Regions from separate parts of the Sessilibacter sp. MAH3 genome, predicted to be linked through region 1. Evidence: predicted binding sites of a transcription regulator. Region 1 holds the regulator's gene; each other region holds the start of a gene.
What was found. The regulator LexA, encoded in region 1, represses DNA repair genes until DNA is damaged. The targets are predictions, from matches to a motif close to ACTGTNTNTANANACAGT.
Positions count from the first base shown of each region.

Region 1 (3,281 bases):
TTAAAAACCAAGCCAATAACAGGATAAGTCCGTATTGTCTGGCCGAAAATGCGTATTCAACAATTAGCTCTTGATCGCTAAAAGGTAGTGAAATGGCAAAGCTGATACCCAGCAGAAGAACCGCGAAGTTGAGCGGGGTTTTAAGGGCGTAAAAAAGGCAATCATCCCAAGGGTTTACGGTTTTTTTGGCTTGGCAAAGCGAGCGCCTTAATAGCTTGCGCATCAGCCACGCGACAATCACCGTAGCCAATAACAAAAGGCTACACTGCGCGACCGGGTTTTCGACTAGTGTTGCGTACAATTGCGCCATGACGTTTACAGCTCGTTCGCTAGTCGTTCAAGGATATTCATTCTACGTTGGCTGAGTTGCGGATTAAATTCGTAACTGCCGTGGCAAAGCATGGTTTTTTTAATGGTTAACGCTTGTTTAGAAAGCGCAAAACCATCTAAACCATCAACTATTTCGGTGGCGCCGGATCGGTTGTTACACATCAAAACAAAATCACAACCGGCGGTTAACGCAGTAGCAGCTGCGGCCAAATAACCACCGGCTAATTTCGCACCGGCCATGTTCAGATCGTCGCTAAATATCAATCCATTAAAACCATAACGCTTTCTTAATATGTCTTTTAGCCATAGCGCCGAAAACCCAACAGGATTGGCGTCGACATCTTCGAAAACAATATGCGCAGGCATTACTCCGGCAAGACAAGACTTTTTAATCAGCTGCTCGAAAGGAACTAGGTCCCGAGCGGCGATCTCGGCAAGAGGCCGATGATCTCTCGGCAAATCAATGTGACTGTCAACTTTAACGAATCCGTGACCCGGAAAATGCTTACCAACAGCCTGCATACTCGCTTCGTTCATACCTAAAATAAACGATTCTGCCAGCGCAAGCGTTGTTAAAGGATCGATAGAAAAGGAGCGCGAGCCAATAGCGGGGTTTTGGTTGTCGTCTAAATCTAAAACTGGCGCTAAGGTGTTGTCGATACCGCAAGTTCTGAGTTCAAACGCTAACAGCCAACCCAGTTCACGAGCCAATGACAAGCCTTTTTCTGCGCTTTGCTGGTAGAGCTTTGATAAAGACGCCATGGGCGGAATGGTTGTTACGCCTTCGGTTAAGCGCTGCACTCGCCCGCCTTCTTGATCGATACAAATCAGCAAGTTTTCGCGGATATTTTTAATGTTGCGACATAAATGAGCGGTTTGCTCGGCCGTTTTAGTGTTGCGGGCGAAGAGAATGACACCACCCACATTTGGATGCGTCAAAAGCTCTCGATCTTCCGCCGACAACTCGGTACCGGCTACATCAAGAATAACTGGCCCGGCACTTAAAACCTTGGCATTACCCATTTATAGATCCAATTCGAATAAAGATTACGCAATTAAAAAGCGGGCACACTAATATTTAGGCTGGGAGGTGTCAATAATTGCGGCTATAAAAGAAAAAAACTTCGGGCATAATTCAATTCTACATCGTGCGTTTCTAATCAACGAACAATGACTAAATTCTGATTTACTGGTTGCGTGTACAGTAGAAACACTGTATAAACTAAAACACTGTATATAAGACCAGCCCAGTGCGGCCAACACTGTTTTTAATTTGAAGAAACAATTGCAATAAACTTTGCCGTTTCACCTTAAAAACTACCGCCCCACGCTTAAAGAATCAGCATATTAGACATGATTAAACTAACCGCTCGACAACAACAAGTTTTAAATTTAATTCGTGAACATATAGATGCAACCGGCTTTCCTCCTACGCGTGCAGAAATAGCTCTAGCACTTGGCTTTAAATCAGCCAACGCCGCAGAGGAACATTTGCGTGCCTTGGAGCGAAAAGGCGCTATTGAGATGGTGCCAAGTGCCTCTAGAGGTATTCGCTTAAAAGAGCAAGTTGAGGAGTCTGGTATACCCATTATTGGCTTGGTGGCAGCGGGTTACCCAATTTTGGCGCAAGAAAATATCGAAAATTATTGCAATATCGATAACGCTTTTTTCTCGCCCTCAGCAGATTATTTTCTTCGCGTTCGCGGCATGAGTATGAAAAATGCCGGAATTCTAGAAGGTGATTTATTAGCCGTTCACAAAACAACCCAAGTAAGAAGTGGGCAAATTATTGTTGCCCGTATTGATGATGAAGTAACCGTAAAACGTCTAAGACGCGGTAAAAACCGCTCTATAGTTGAGTTGCTTCCAGAAAATGAAGAATTTGACATCATTACCATTGACCTTCGAGAGCAGGAATTTGCTATCGAAGGTATAAGTGTCGGCGTTATTCGACAAACCCAATAATTCGATTTTTAAGTACTTATATTACTGATACGGAGTAATAAAATGGATTCTGCACAACAAATGTCTCTGTTTACGGACTCCTTAGTCAATCAATTCGGCTTTATCTCAGAAACAACCGCGTTTACTAGACAGTCAATTAGAGCACTATCCAAACGTGCATCTAATACAGAAACAGCATCGCAAAGCGGTGCTGTTTTAAGCAACATTACTCAATTGGTAATTTCTAAATATTGTTCGAATTTAGATCAACTATTGTTGCCAATGATTGCACGTCAAACACAATTAGCGGGTAATCGATGGGTAAGCTGGGTAAGCGATGAAGTTATTGATAAAAATGTATTGCTTGACTACGGCGTAAATCTAAAAAATCTTCGCATTATTTATCCTAACAATACATCAGATTTATATTCCGTCACCGAAAAAGCATTAATAACAGGCACAAGCCATTGTGTAGTTGCCATTTTTGATGGTTTTAACGACCAACAACTTGAGCAATTAACCCAAGCAGCCAACACTGGTAACTGTTCTGGATTACTGGTTACGCACCAGAATTAACAATCTGAATAAGCCTGAATAAGAAAGCTACTGTGAAACAAGGTTAAACATATTTATTGCTCTTACGTTAAGTAACTGTCTGCAAGCAATACAACACATCTACAATTATTAAAACATTTATATAAATACAGAATTAACAACAGTGTAATTGCTTTTTTTATTCGTTTGTTTATTCGGTCGCCACCCCGCTCTTTCAGTCTTATTTTTAATGACTGCCGCCTAAGCAGGCTTAAAATTTCTTAAAACTAAAAACTCAATTTTTTAAAAAAACTGATTAATTCGAAATATAGATTCCCCAACCTAATTATTTATTGACTTTTAAGTCACTATCATCAGGTACAAAAAGAAACACAAAACACTTCTAAACAATACTTCTAAAAAAGTATTTCTGTTAATCACAGCCATTTATTTTCGAATTAGATCCATTCACA
Region 1 is NZ_BAAGIE010000001.1:356,656-359,936, reverse strand. Features, by position in the region: gene ACYQ2C_RS01450 (mechanosensitive ion channel family protein) at 1-310, opposite strand, end outside; gene nagZ (beta-N-acetylhexosaminidase) at 316-1,353, opposite strand; gene lexA (transcriptional repressor LexA) at 1,684-2,295, shown strand; gene ACYQ2C_RS01435 (hypothetical protein) at 2,338-2,850, shown strand.

Region 2 (3,281 bases), on a different contig from region 1:
GCTTTTATTTAAAACCGAGTAGAGGGTATTAGATTCTTCACCCGATAAATTCAAATCGATTTCTAGGTTACGACGAGTTGCGCCATCAAGGGCTACTGCTTCATCGCGATCTTCATGTTTTAACGAGCGAATATGCGGCAGCGATGTGCGCTGGGTTTCTTGGGCATAAGAAAGTAAGCAACCAGCAGCGCCAATGGCAGCGTTCAGATTTCCACAGCCAAATCCCGATAAGTCTTTGGTGGCAAACTGCTCACACAGCAACCGGGTAGCCGTATCGTAATCAAATTCCCAAGGTGGGCGAGGTCGCTGACCACGTGTTTTCGGCGGCAGGTACTGGCCACCTAAATCTTCCGCAAACAATATTTCGGCGGGCTTTAATCGCTCAACTTCTGCCAATAATGCTTCTTCACCGAAGACCTCTAAAACATGGAAGCGGCCACTGCCAATGTCTAAGGTGGCAATTCCAAAACAGTTATCAACAACATTAACAGCTACTAATAAATTGTCTTTATTTTCGTTCAATAAAGCTTCATCACTAACCGTACCCGGAGTGACTACCCGCACAACCTTTCGCTCGACCGGGCCTTTGCTTTCGGCGGGATCACCGACCTGCTCGCAAATGGCAACCGACTCGCCCAAACGAACCAGCTTCGCTAAATAGGCCTCTGCTGCGTGAAACGGAACACCAGCCATGGGAGTTGGATTGCCGCCGGATTTTCCACGAGCGGTTAGTGTGACATCTAATAGCTCGGATGCTTTTTTAGCGTCATCAAAAAAGAGCTCGTAAAAATCGCCCATACGATAAAACACCAATTCGTGCGGATGCTCGGCCTTGATGCGCAGGTATTGCTGCATCATCGGCGTGTGGTGAGATAAATCGGCGGTGTCTATCGCGGAGAAATTTTGCGCGTTTTGGAGATTTTGTGGGTCCATAAAGACAATTTGATTGTTTACTTGGAATGAATGATCGCAATTTGCGACCGGTTCCGCTCAAGGTTTACTTGAGCTCGAAAATAAAAGCACGATAGTCTAACGTATCTCGTACATATACTCACTGATGGAAGCTAATCTCAGAGACGAGCTTCTCAGCGCGCCTCACCGAAGTACTGATAGGAAACCGATAGTTTAAATTATGAAATCAATGACAGAATCTCTTGCCCAACAATTGGGAAATCTATTGTCAGAAAAAAGTTTGACCTGTACCACGGCAGAGTCGTGTACTGGTGGCGGTATCGCTGCGGCAATTACTGAAATTCCGGGCAGTTCTCTGTGGTTTCAACTGGGTTGGGTTACCTACTCAAACCAAGCCAAAACCCAACAATTGGGTGTAAATGAAGAAACACTTAACACTCACGGTGCAGTCAGCGAAGCCGTTGTTCAAGAAATGGCGGAGGGTGCATTAAGAGCTTCGGGTGCTGATTTTTCGGTGGCTGTTAGCGGTGTAGCGGGGCCAACCGGCGGCAGTAAAGAAAAACCCATAGGTACAGTTTGGATTGCCTGGAGCTCAAAAAGTAATCGTCAAACTGTTAGTAAACATTTTCAATTTAACGGTGGGCGAGCCGAAGTTCGCCGTCAAGCGACCATGGCCAGCTTGCGTGGTTTGATCGAAATGGTACCGGGTAATGGCTAATGAAAAATACTGTATAAATAAACAATAACTGTTTTCTTATACAGTATCATGTGATAATTTAAAGCAACTGAATTCAGCCGCTTGGGTTCACTAATCGGTGTCATATTTTGTAAGCTACGGCTTTTGATACTCTAACCTTAAAGAACCAACGCAGCTTATGAAACAAAAAAACGTTAAACCCACGAGGATATCAATGGACGCCAATAAAGAGAAAGCACTTGCCGCGGCTTTAAGCCAAATTGAACGACAGTTTGGTAAAGGCACGGTCATGCGCATGGGAGACCGTGAACATCATAATATTCCTTCGGTTTCTACAGGCTCTATTGGTTTAGATTCCGCGCTGGGTATTGGCGGTTTACCAAAGGGACGTATCGTTGAAATTTACGGCCCAGAATCTTCTGGTAAAACCACTTTAACGTTACAAGTCATCGCTGAAGCCCAAAAACAAGGCGGTACCTGCGCATTTATCGACGCCGAGCACGCGCTGGATCCTATTTACGCTGAAAAGCTCGGGGTTAATGTTGACGATCTTATCGTTTCCCAGCCAGACACCGGTGAACAAGCTTTAGAAGTTGCCGACATGCTGGTTCGCTCCGGTGCTGTTGACGTTCTTGTGGTTGACTCTGTTGCGGCGTTAACGCCAAAGGCTGAAATCGAAGGTGAAATGGGTGATCATCACGTGGGTTTGCAGGCTCGTCTTATGTCGCAAGCCTTGCGTAAAATTACCGGTAATATCAAAAACGCTAACTGTTTGGCTATTTTCATCAACCAAATTCGTATGAAAATTGGTGTGATGTTCGGCTCTCCAGAAACTACCACCGGTGGTAATGCACTGAAGTTTTATGCCTCTATACGGTTAGATATTCGCCGAATCGGCTCGGTAAAAGAAGGCGAAGAAGTCATTGGTAGCGAAACCCGAGTAAAAGTGGTTAAAAACAAAGTTGCTCCGCCGTTTAAACAAGCAGAATTCCAAATCCTTTACGGTCAGGGTATTAACCTGTTGGGTGAAATAATCGACTATGGCGTAAAACTCGGTTTAATCGATAAGTCCGGCGCTTGGTACAGTTATCAAGGCGATAAGATTGGCCAGGGTAAAAATAACTCCATGCGCTTTTTGCGTGAAAATCCAGAGATTGCTAAAACTATTGAGTTACAAATTAGAGAAAAATTATTACCTGAGACAAGTAGAGAAGATGACGCCGTCGAGGTTGATGAAGAGTCTTCTGAAGTTGAAGAATAATATTAAGATTACTGATTGAGTCACCCATGAGTTAATCAGAGTATTTAATAGACTTTCATTAGTAAAAAGCCGACTTTAAATGTCGGCTTTTTTATTGATAAGAAACTCTAGGAACCTCTGATTAACTCATCCTTGATTTAATCAGAGGGAAGAAATTGAAAATGTGATTTCCAATTTCTTCACAATTTCAATCACTTGCCGTTCTTGAAATTGGCGACACATCCTTGTGTCGCGAGAAACTCTAGGTTAATCAGCGTCTCTCATAAGCAATCGAGCGTTTGAAAAATATGAAGTAGCATGTTTAATTTTGCAATTCGATTCAATCAAGGATAAGTTAGCCAGAAATTCCTATTGTATTAAATTGATTAATTGAGCATCGAATCTCGTGCCCAAAGACCTTAAGCAAACAAC
Region 2 is NZ_BAAGIE010000012.1:101,361-104,641, reverse strand. Features, by position in the region: gene mutS (DNA mismatch repair protein MutS) at 1-858, opposite strand, end outside; gene ACYQ2C_RS09400 (CinA family protein) at 1,133-1,630, shown strand; gene recA (recombinase RecA) at 1,824-2,870, shown strand; gene ACYQ2C_RS09390 (regulatory protein RecX) at 3,256-3,281, shown strand, end outside.
Region 2: a site for LexA is predicted at 1,658-1,675, ahead of recA (recombinase RecA). Genes of this name have one in related genera too.

Region 3 (3,281 bases), 150 kb from region 1:
TACCAGACATTTACCAGCGACAATTACGTCAATTCTCCATTAGTTACTAGTATTCATTTGTTCTTGGATGAATATAAATTTTTGTTCGCAAACCAGAGTCTTGCAATCGATATTTTGGCGGCTGGGCAGGATATTTTAGTGAACGATGCCATAGGTACCGGTGAAAACAATGACGGTGGTAATTCGCTCACCTTACCGGTTTATTACTTAATTACCCTAGGGCAGTCTCAAGAATTTTGTGTCATCAATGACTTTGGTTCCTTCAACCGATTAGGCAATCGTCGCTTCTTCTTATTAGAAGGTTTAACGCAAGACCTTTACAACATTCGTGTTGCTCGTACCATGGGTGCAACCGCTACAGACCCTGATTTCTTTGTTTTGCAGCAAGGGCAAGCTATTAACGGTTCTTTATCCGGAGTTTTGAACGTAGAAGACGCGAATTTATCGCTTCCCGCGGGAGATCTTGTCTTTGAAGTCTACGATGATCTAAACACCGACTCGTGTTTTACCCTTACCGTAACAACGGCTCTTTGACGCACGAATTTTTAACTAACCATAATTTCTAAGCTAACAAGTTTTTACTAACAACATTTGTTGAGCGATTTTAATCCTTAACGAGAATCTTATTTTAGGCTTTGGTACTTTCAATACCGCCAAAGCCATATTTGATGAGAAAACAAACAATGAAACCGTTTTTATCAATATTAGCAGGTTTGATGCTTGTTTCTGTGGCTACTCTGGCTAGCCAAGCAAGCGGTGTAAAACAAATAAGTGATGTGAAAACAGGTGTCCAAACCGACATAAATAACGCTGATGTAAAGCAAGAAGCCCAAGATACTCGCGCCGCTGAAGTGTCTGTGACCAGCTCTAAAAATCATTCGGGATTACGTTTGGGTGATCATTATCTAAAACCCGGCGCCGCAGTTGTGTTCGATCATAACTACGATGGCAAAACCGAATTGACCGAATCTGAAACCATCACGCTATCGTTCACACCGTCTTATGACATGGATATTATGTCAGTGACGGTGACGTCTACCGATCAAGATATGAGTATGAGTAGCAGCGATTTTTCTGGTGCTGTTACCGGTAACGATCCCGTGCAAATGGATGTAACTGTATCGTCAACCTTAGAGGGGCGGTATTATTTGAATGTGTTTATCGAAACCGAGACAGATGGTTTCAAACAAAACCGAACCTACGCATTGCCGGTAGTGGTTGGTAATCCGCCTGAGCGTCAACAAGCAAAAACCACTGTTGATAACAATGGTGAGCGAGTCCGAGTATTACATTCCTCTAAACCCTAGTACTGGAAAACCTAGCACTGAAAAACCTAGCACTGAAAACTCAGAAACTCCCAAAGAGTGGAGTTTCTGATGTTGTTATTCTTCATATGCTTGACCCAGAAGGCCGACGCTGACAGACTTCACCTGTATATAAATTCAGGCTTTTTCTATGGCGCTTATCCTGGGTATTGACCCCGGCTCTCTAAAAACCGGCTTTGGTGTTATCAATACCATTGGCAGTAAAAACGAATACATCGGTAGTGGTGTCATCCGTCTTCCTGCAGAATCTCCTTTGCCTGCACGCCTCAAAATCATCTTCCGTTCATTGATCGAAATTATCGAAGAGTATCAGCCTCAGCAAATGGCAGTAGAACAAGTATTTGTGTCAAAAAGCGCAGGCTCTGCACTAAAACTGGGTCAGGCTCGCGGTGCTGCTATTGTGGCTGGTGTACACTCGGAGCTTGAGGTTTTTGAGTACGAAGCCCGAAAGGTTAAACAATCCGTGGTAGGTACAGGAGCCGCCGATAAATATCAGGTTCAGCATATGGTCAAGCATCTGCTGCGATTGTCGGCTACACCTCAAGAAGATGCTGCGGATGCTTTGGCTGTGGCGTTATGTCACGCTCATACCCATCAGCATTTGATTGCAACCACTAAGTCAGTGGCTTTTCGACGTGGACGGCTGGTTTAGGCCGAATTGCTGTTACCTAGTGTCAACCCTATACACATATTTTTTATAACTGAGTTCAGACTTTTATGATCGGTCGCTTAACCGGTATTCTCGCCGAAAAACAACCTCCCTTTTTGTTAATAGATGTCAACGGTGTGGGTTATGAAGTGCAAGCTCCCATGACCAGTATTTATCAATTACCGGGGCTGGGAGAGAAGGTTACCCTGCACACGCATTTTTCGGTCAGCGAAAATGCACAACAGTTGTTTGCGTTTATTGATCAAAAAGATCGTTTGTTATTTCGTCATTTAATTAAAGTCAGTGGTGTAGGTCCTAAGTTGGCTTTGGCTATTTTGTCGGGTATGGAAACTCAGGAATTCGTGCATGCCGTGACTCTTGGTGATAGCACGCGGTTAGTAAAAATTCCCGGCGTGGGTAAAAAGACCGCCGAGCGTTTGGTAATCGAAATGCAAGATCGCCTTAAAGACTGGCAAGTGCCCAGCGAAGCTGCCGCAAACACCGTTACGGAGTCCTTCGATCTTGGCGTTAATCAAAACGCTATTGTTTCGGAAGCTGAAAGCGCTTTGATTGCTTTGGGTTATAAACCGGTTGAGGCTTCTAAAGCGATTAATCGTGTTCTTAAAGAGCACGCGCCTGAACGTTCAGAAGAGTTGATTCGTTTAGCATTAAAAAGTATGTTGCCCGGCTGAATCGTTCCATAAACTGCACATCTTTCGGTAAAAGATAATCCACTATGATCGACAAAGATCACCTTGATGCTCCCAGACTGGTTTCGGCGGTTGCCGATCAGCGTGAAGACGTGCTTGATCGCACGGTTCGTCCCAAACGCTTATCCGATTACGTGGGGCAACCTGTGGTTCGCGAACAAATGGAGATCTTCATCCACGCTGCAAAAAAACGCAACGAGGCCCTCGATCACACTTTAATTTTTGGCCCACCAGGGCTTGGGAAGACCACCCTAGCGAACATCATTGCCGCCGAAATGGGCACCGAGTTAAAGACTACCTCTGGTCCAGTTTTAGAAAGAGCCGGTGATCTTGCCGCGCTGATGACCAATCTTGAGTCTGGGGATGTGTTGTTTATCGATGAAATTCATCGTTTGAGCCCAGTTGTCGAAGAAGTTCTCTATCCTGCCATGGAAGACTTCCAGCTCGATATTATGATTGGCGAGGGCCCGGCTGCGCGTTCTATCAAGATTGATTTACCACCTTTTACTCTTGTGGGAGCCACTACCCGTGCTGGCTTATTAACCTCGCCGTTGCGGGATCGGTTTGGTATTGTGCAACGCTTGGAATTCGTCAATA
Region 3 is NZ_BAAGIE010000001.1:208,485-211,765, forward strand. Features, by position in the region: gene ACYQ2C_RS00820 (hypothetical protein) at 1-534, shown strand, start outside; gene ACYQ2C_RS00825 (hypothetical protein) at 684-1,307, shown strand; gene ruvC (crossover junction endodeoxyribonuclease RuvC) at 1,456-1,977, shown strand; gene ruvA (Holliday junction branch migration protein RuvA) at 2,043-2,666, shown strand; gene ruvB (Holliday junction branch migration DNA helicase RuvB) at 2,711-3,281, shown strand, end outside.
Region 3: a site for LexA is predicted at 1,430-1,447, ahead of ruvC (crossover junction endodeoxyribonuclease RuvC). Genes of this name have one in related genera too.

Region 4 (3,281 bases), on a different contig from region 1:
GCGTAAAGAACATTCGCCTCCATACCGGCTCTGGTTGATAAACCTCGCGCTTTTTCAACTCGTGAAGTAACCAACCTGCATTCAAGAAAGCCGAAACAGAAGTCGCCAAGGCAAGACCAACGTGGCCTAAATTTAAATAAAAATACAACGGCACCACAAACACCACATTAAAAACCATGTTAGCAATCATGGCTTTAATGCCTATTTTCACTGGCGTTTTCATATCTTGGCGCGCATAAAAACCCGGCGCTAGCACTTTAATAAGCATGAATGCGACTAATCCCAACGCATAAGCACGAAGGCTCCACGTCGACATTTCAATATCGAAAGCGGTCGTTTTACCGTATAAAAACAAGGTGCTGAGAATAGGCTCGGCTAAGAGAATCAACGCCAGCGCAGCGGGCACTGCAATCATCACAATCATTCTGAGTGCCCAGTCAAGGGTCGCACTGAATCGGCCAGGATCTTCACTGGCGTGTAAACGCGATAAATTCGGCAAAATAACCGTACCTATCGCCACCGCAAAAACGCCCAAGGGCAGCTCTGATAATCGATCAGAATAGTACAACCAAGAAACACTTCCCGTTGGTAAGAAAGACGCTAGCACGGTATCGAGAAGTAGATTTAGCTGACTTACTGAAACACCAAAGATTGCCGGTGCCATCAATGAAAGTACCTGAATAACCCCTTCGTGACGGAAATTAACCTTCGGCTTTGGCATGAGTTGCAGTTGTGCCAGAAAAGGCAATTGAAACAGCAACTGCACAACCCCAGCAATCAAAACGCCCCAAGCCAGCGCGTAAGCAGGCTGCGAGAAATAAGGAGCAGCAAAAAGCGCAGCGCCAATCAAACAGATATTCAACCAAATCGGAGTCAGTGCGGGAATCGCAAAACGGTCATAACTGTTGAGCACGGCTCCAGCAAAGCCTGTCATGGAAATCAAAAACAAATAAGGAAACGTAATTCGCAAAAGATCGGTCGCCAGATCGAATTTAACTTCATCGTTCACGAATCCAGGAGCAAAGAGTGTTGCAACCACAGGCGCGCCCAAAACGGCCAATACAGTAAAGAGCAACAGGACTGATCCCAGAGCACCACAGACGTGATCTATGAGAAGCTTGACGGCCTGAGAACTGCCTTTAGTACGGTATTCACTCAGAACCGGCACAAATGCCTGAGAAAACGCCCCCTCAGCAAATAACCGGCGAAAAAAATTGGGAATCTTAAATGCCACATAGAAGGCATCTGCCCCCGCCTCGGCACCCACAAACCGCGCAAAACATACGTCGCGAATCAATCCCAAAATGCGTGACGACATGGTCATTGAGCCGACGATAGAACTTGAGCGAAACAGACTTTTTTTTCCAGAAGCTTCTTGTAACGATGAATTTTTTTCAGGTGGTAATTTTTCCAAGCAGCGAATTCCTAGGCAGAAATTTTGGGCAGTGTACCTGATTTTACTGTGTTGATATGCAAGTGACCGAATGTCGAGCTATGAAATTCAGACCTTCGGCAAGCTCGTTAACTATTTTGTATGCATAACGCTCATTAAAACTGGTTGACCTGCAGACAAAAATAAAATACTGTACACACATACAGTACTTATAGAAGGGGAAGAAAATGGCTGTTGTAGCAGTTTGGAAATGTGATCGAGATGGCGCTATGTTCGACAACAAAAAAGATGCAGAAGAACACGACAGCATGCTAGAGCTTGCTGCAAACATTACAACGCTAATTGAACAGGAAATCCCTGGATTAGACGAAGATTCGGCCGAAAAAATTGGTTTGCTACTCGCAAAACGACGAGAACTACTCGTAAAAGCATGCAAAGGCAAACCTGACGCACTGTTGGAAAAATTTGAAGATTCATCATCTTCAGCCACAAAAACTGACAGCAATGTAACTTCATTGAGTGGCGTGTCTTCACTTTAAAATTTGAGCTATACCAATCGAAAATCACTTTCGATGGTTAAGAAATCAGGGATATCGTTTGGAAAGGACTCCAATATTTATACGAATTACCCCCTCTCGGGTTAGTCTTCTTTGCTAGCCTTTAATGTTACCGACAGGATGTTGGTTTGAGATCGCCAAGGACGGCGATCGTAATTTTAATTTCATGCAAAAAACTTTTGGAAACTCTAATTGCCCCAGAGCTTCCATCGACACAAGGACTTGCTGCCAATTTCAAGAACGATAGGCATTGAAATTTTGAGAAAATCGGGAATTGCATTGTCAATTTTTGTCTTTTGATTAATTTATGCTTGAGTTAATTGGAGGTTCCTTTATTTAGGTTCAAGCATTCATTAGATGAGTTAAAAATTCTTTTAACGTATTCCTTATTTGCACCTTGGATAAATTTAAGCAAACCCGAATTAATTACAAGATTAAACAATATGTTTATTACGAACCTCTAATTTTAATAATCCACATTTATTGAAATTGTGCCGACATCGAGAATCTTACTGTTATATTCAAAACTTCTATTTAACAAATTATATTCATCTAATTTTCAGTTTTTTGCTTTTCTCTCTTAATTCCTAATTTAAGTAATTCTTTTGATACAATTATAGTGATTTGCTATTTATAGAAATTCACTTGTAATATCATCATTGAATCGAATCCTTGTTTATCAATCTCAATCTGGAATGATCAAACCAATAAGATTTATTTGATCGAACAATCCAAAAAAAAACCGACTACAAAAATCCACCAAAAAAATATAGAAAGCTCTAATCAATCTAGAGTTTCCAGCTATACTGGCAAGCCTCGCCAATTTCAAGAACGGTAAATAATTGAAATGGTTAAAGAATTGGAAATCACATTTTTAATTTCTATCCCTTGATTAAATTACGGATGAGTATCAGAGATACTGATCAGAATTATTTTGCACAACAAGTCTTAACATTAGTATTTACTTATTCTTGAACAAGAAAACAAAATTTAACATTTAATTTAAAGCTATTAAGTAGTTCACACTTTTGCATATTGTTTAAACAGTTATATAATTACCGAAAAGAGACTAATCACAAAGTAACTGCACTTATCCGATATAAGACATGTATGAGTTAACTCTAAAACTCACGCTTATGGTCTCGCTTAAGTTCAGATGCAAACCTATCTTACGAAAATGGACAAAGTTCTAATGGATTAGATACCAGGTCCACTCTGACTCCGTCATTTATTGATGTATTTATGTTTTTGGTAGCTAACAAAGCAGTAAGCACTATGGATACTTATAAAGTTGTTTTTTGGGGTGAAACCTTCCCAGGCAAAAATCGTGA
Region 4 is NZ_BAAGIE010000003.1:138,555-141,835, reverse strand. Features, by position in the region: gene murJ (murein biosynthesis integral membrane protein MurJ) at 1-1,414, opposite strand, end outside; gene ACYQ2C_RS03350 (YebG family protein) at 1,621-1,932, shown strand; gene ACYQ2C_RS03345 (hypothetical protein) at 3,226-3,281, shown strand, end outside.
Region 4: a site for LexA is predicted at 1,583-1,600, ahead of ACYQ2C_RS03350 (YebG family protein). Genes of this name have one in related genera too.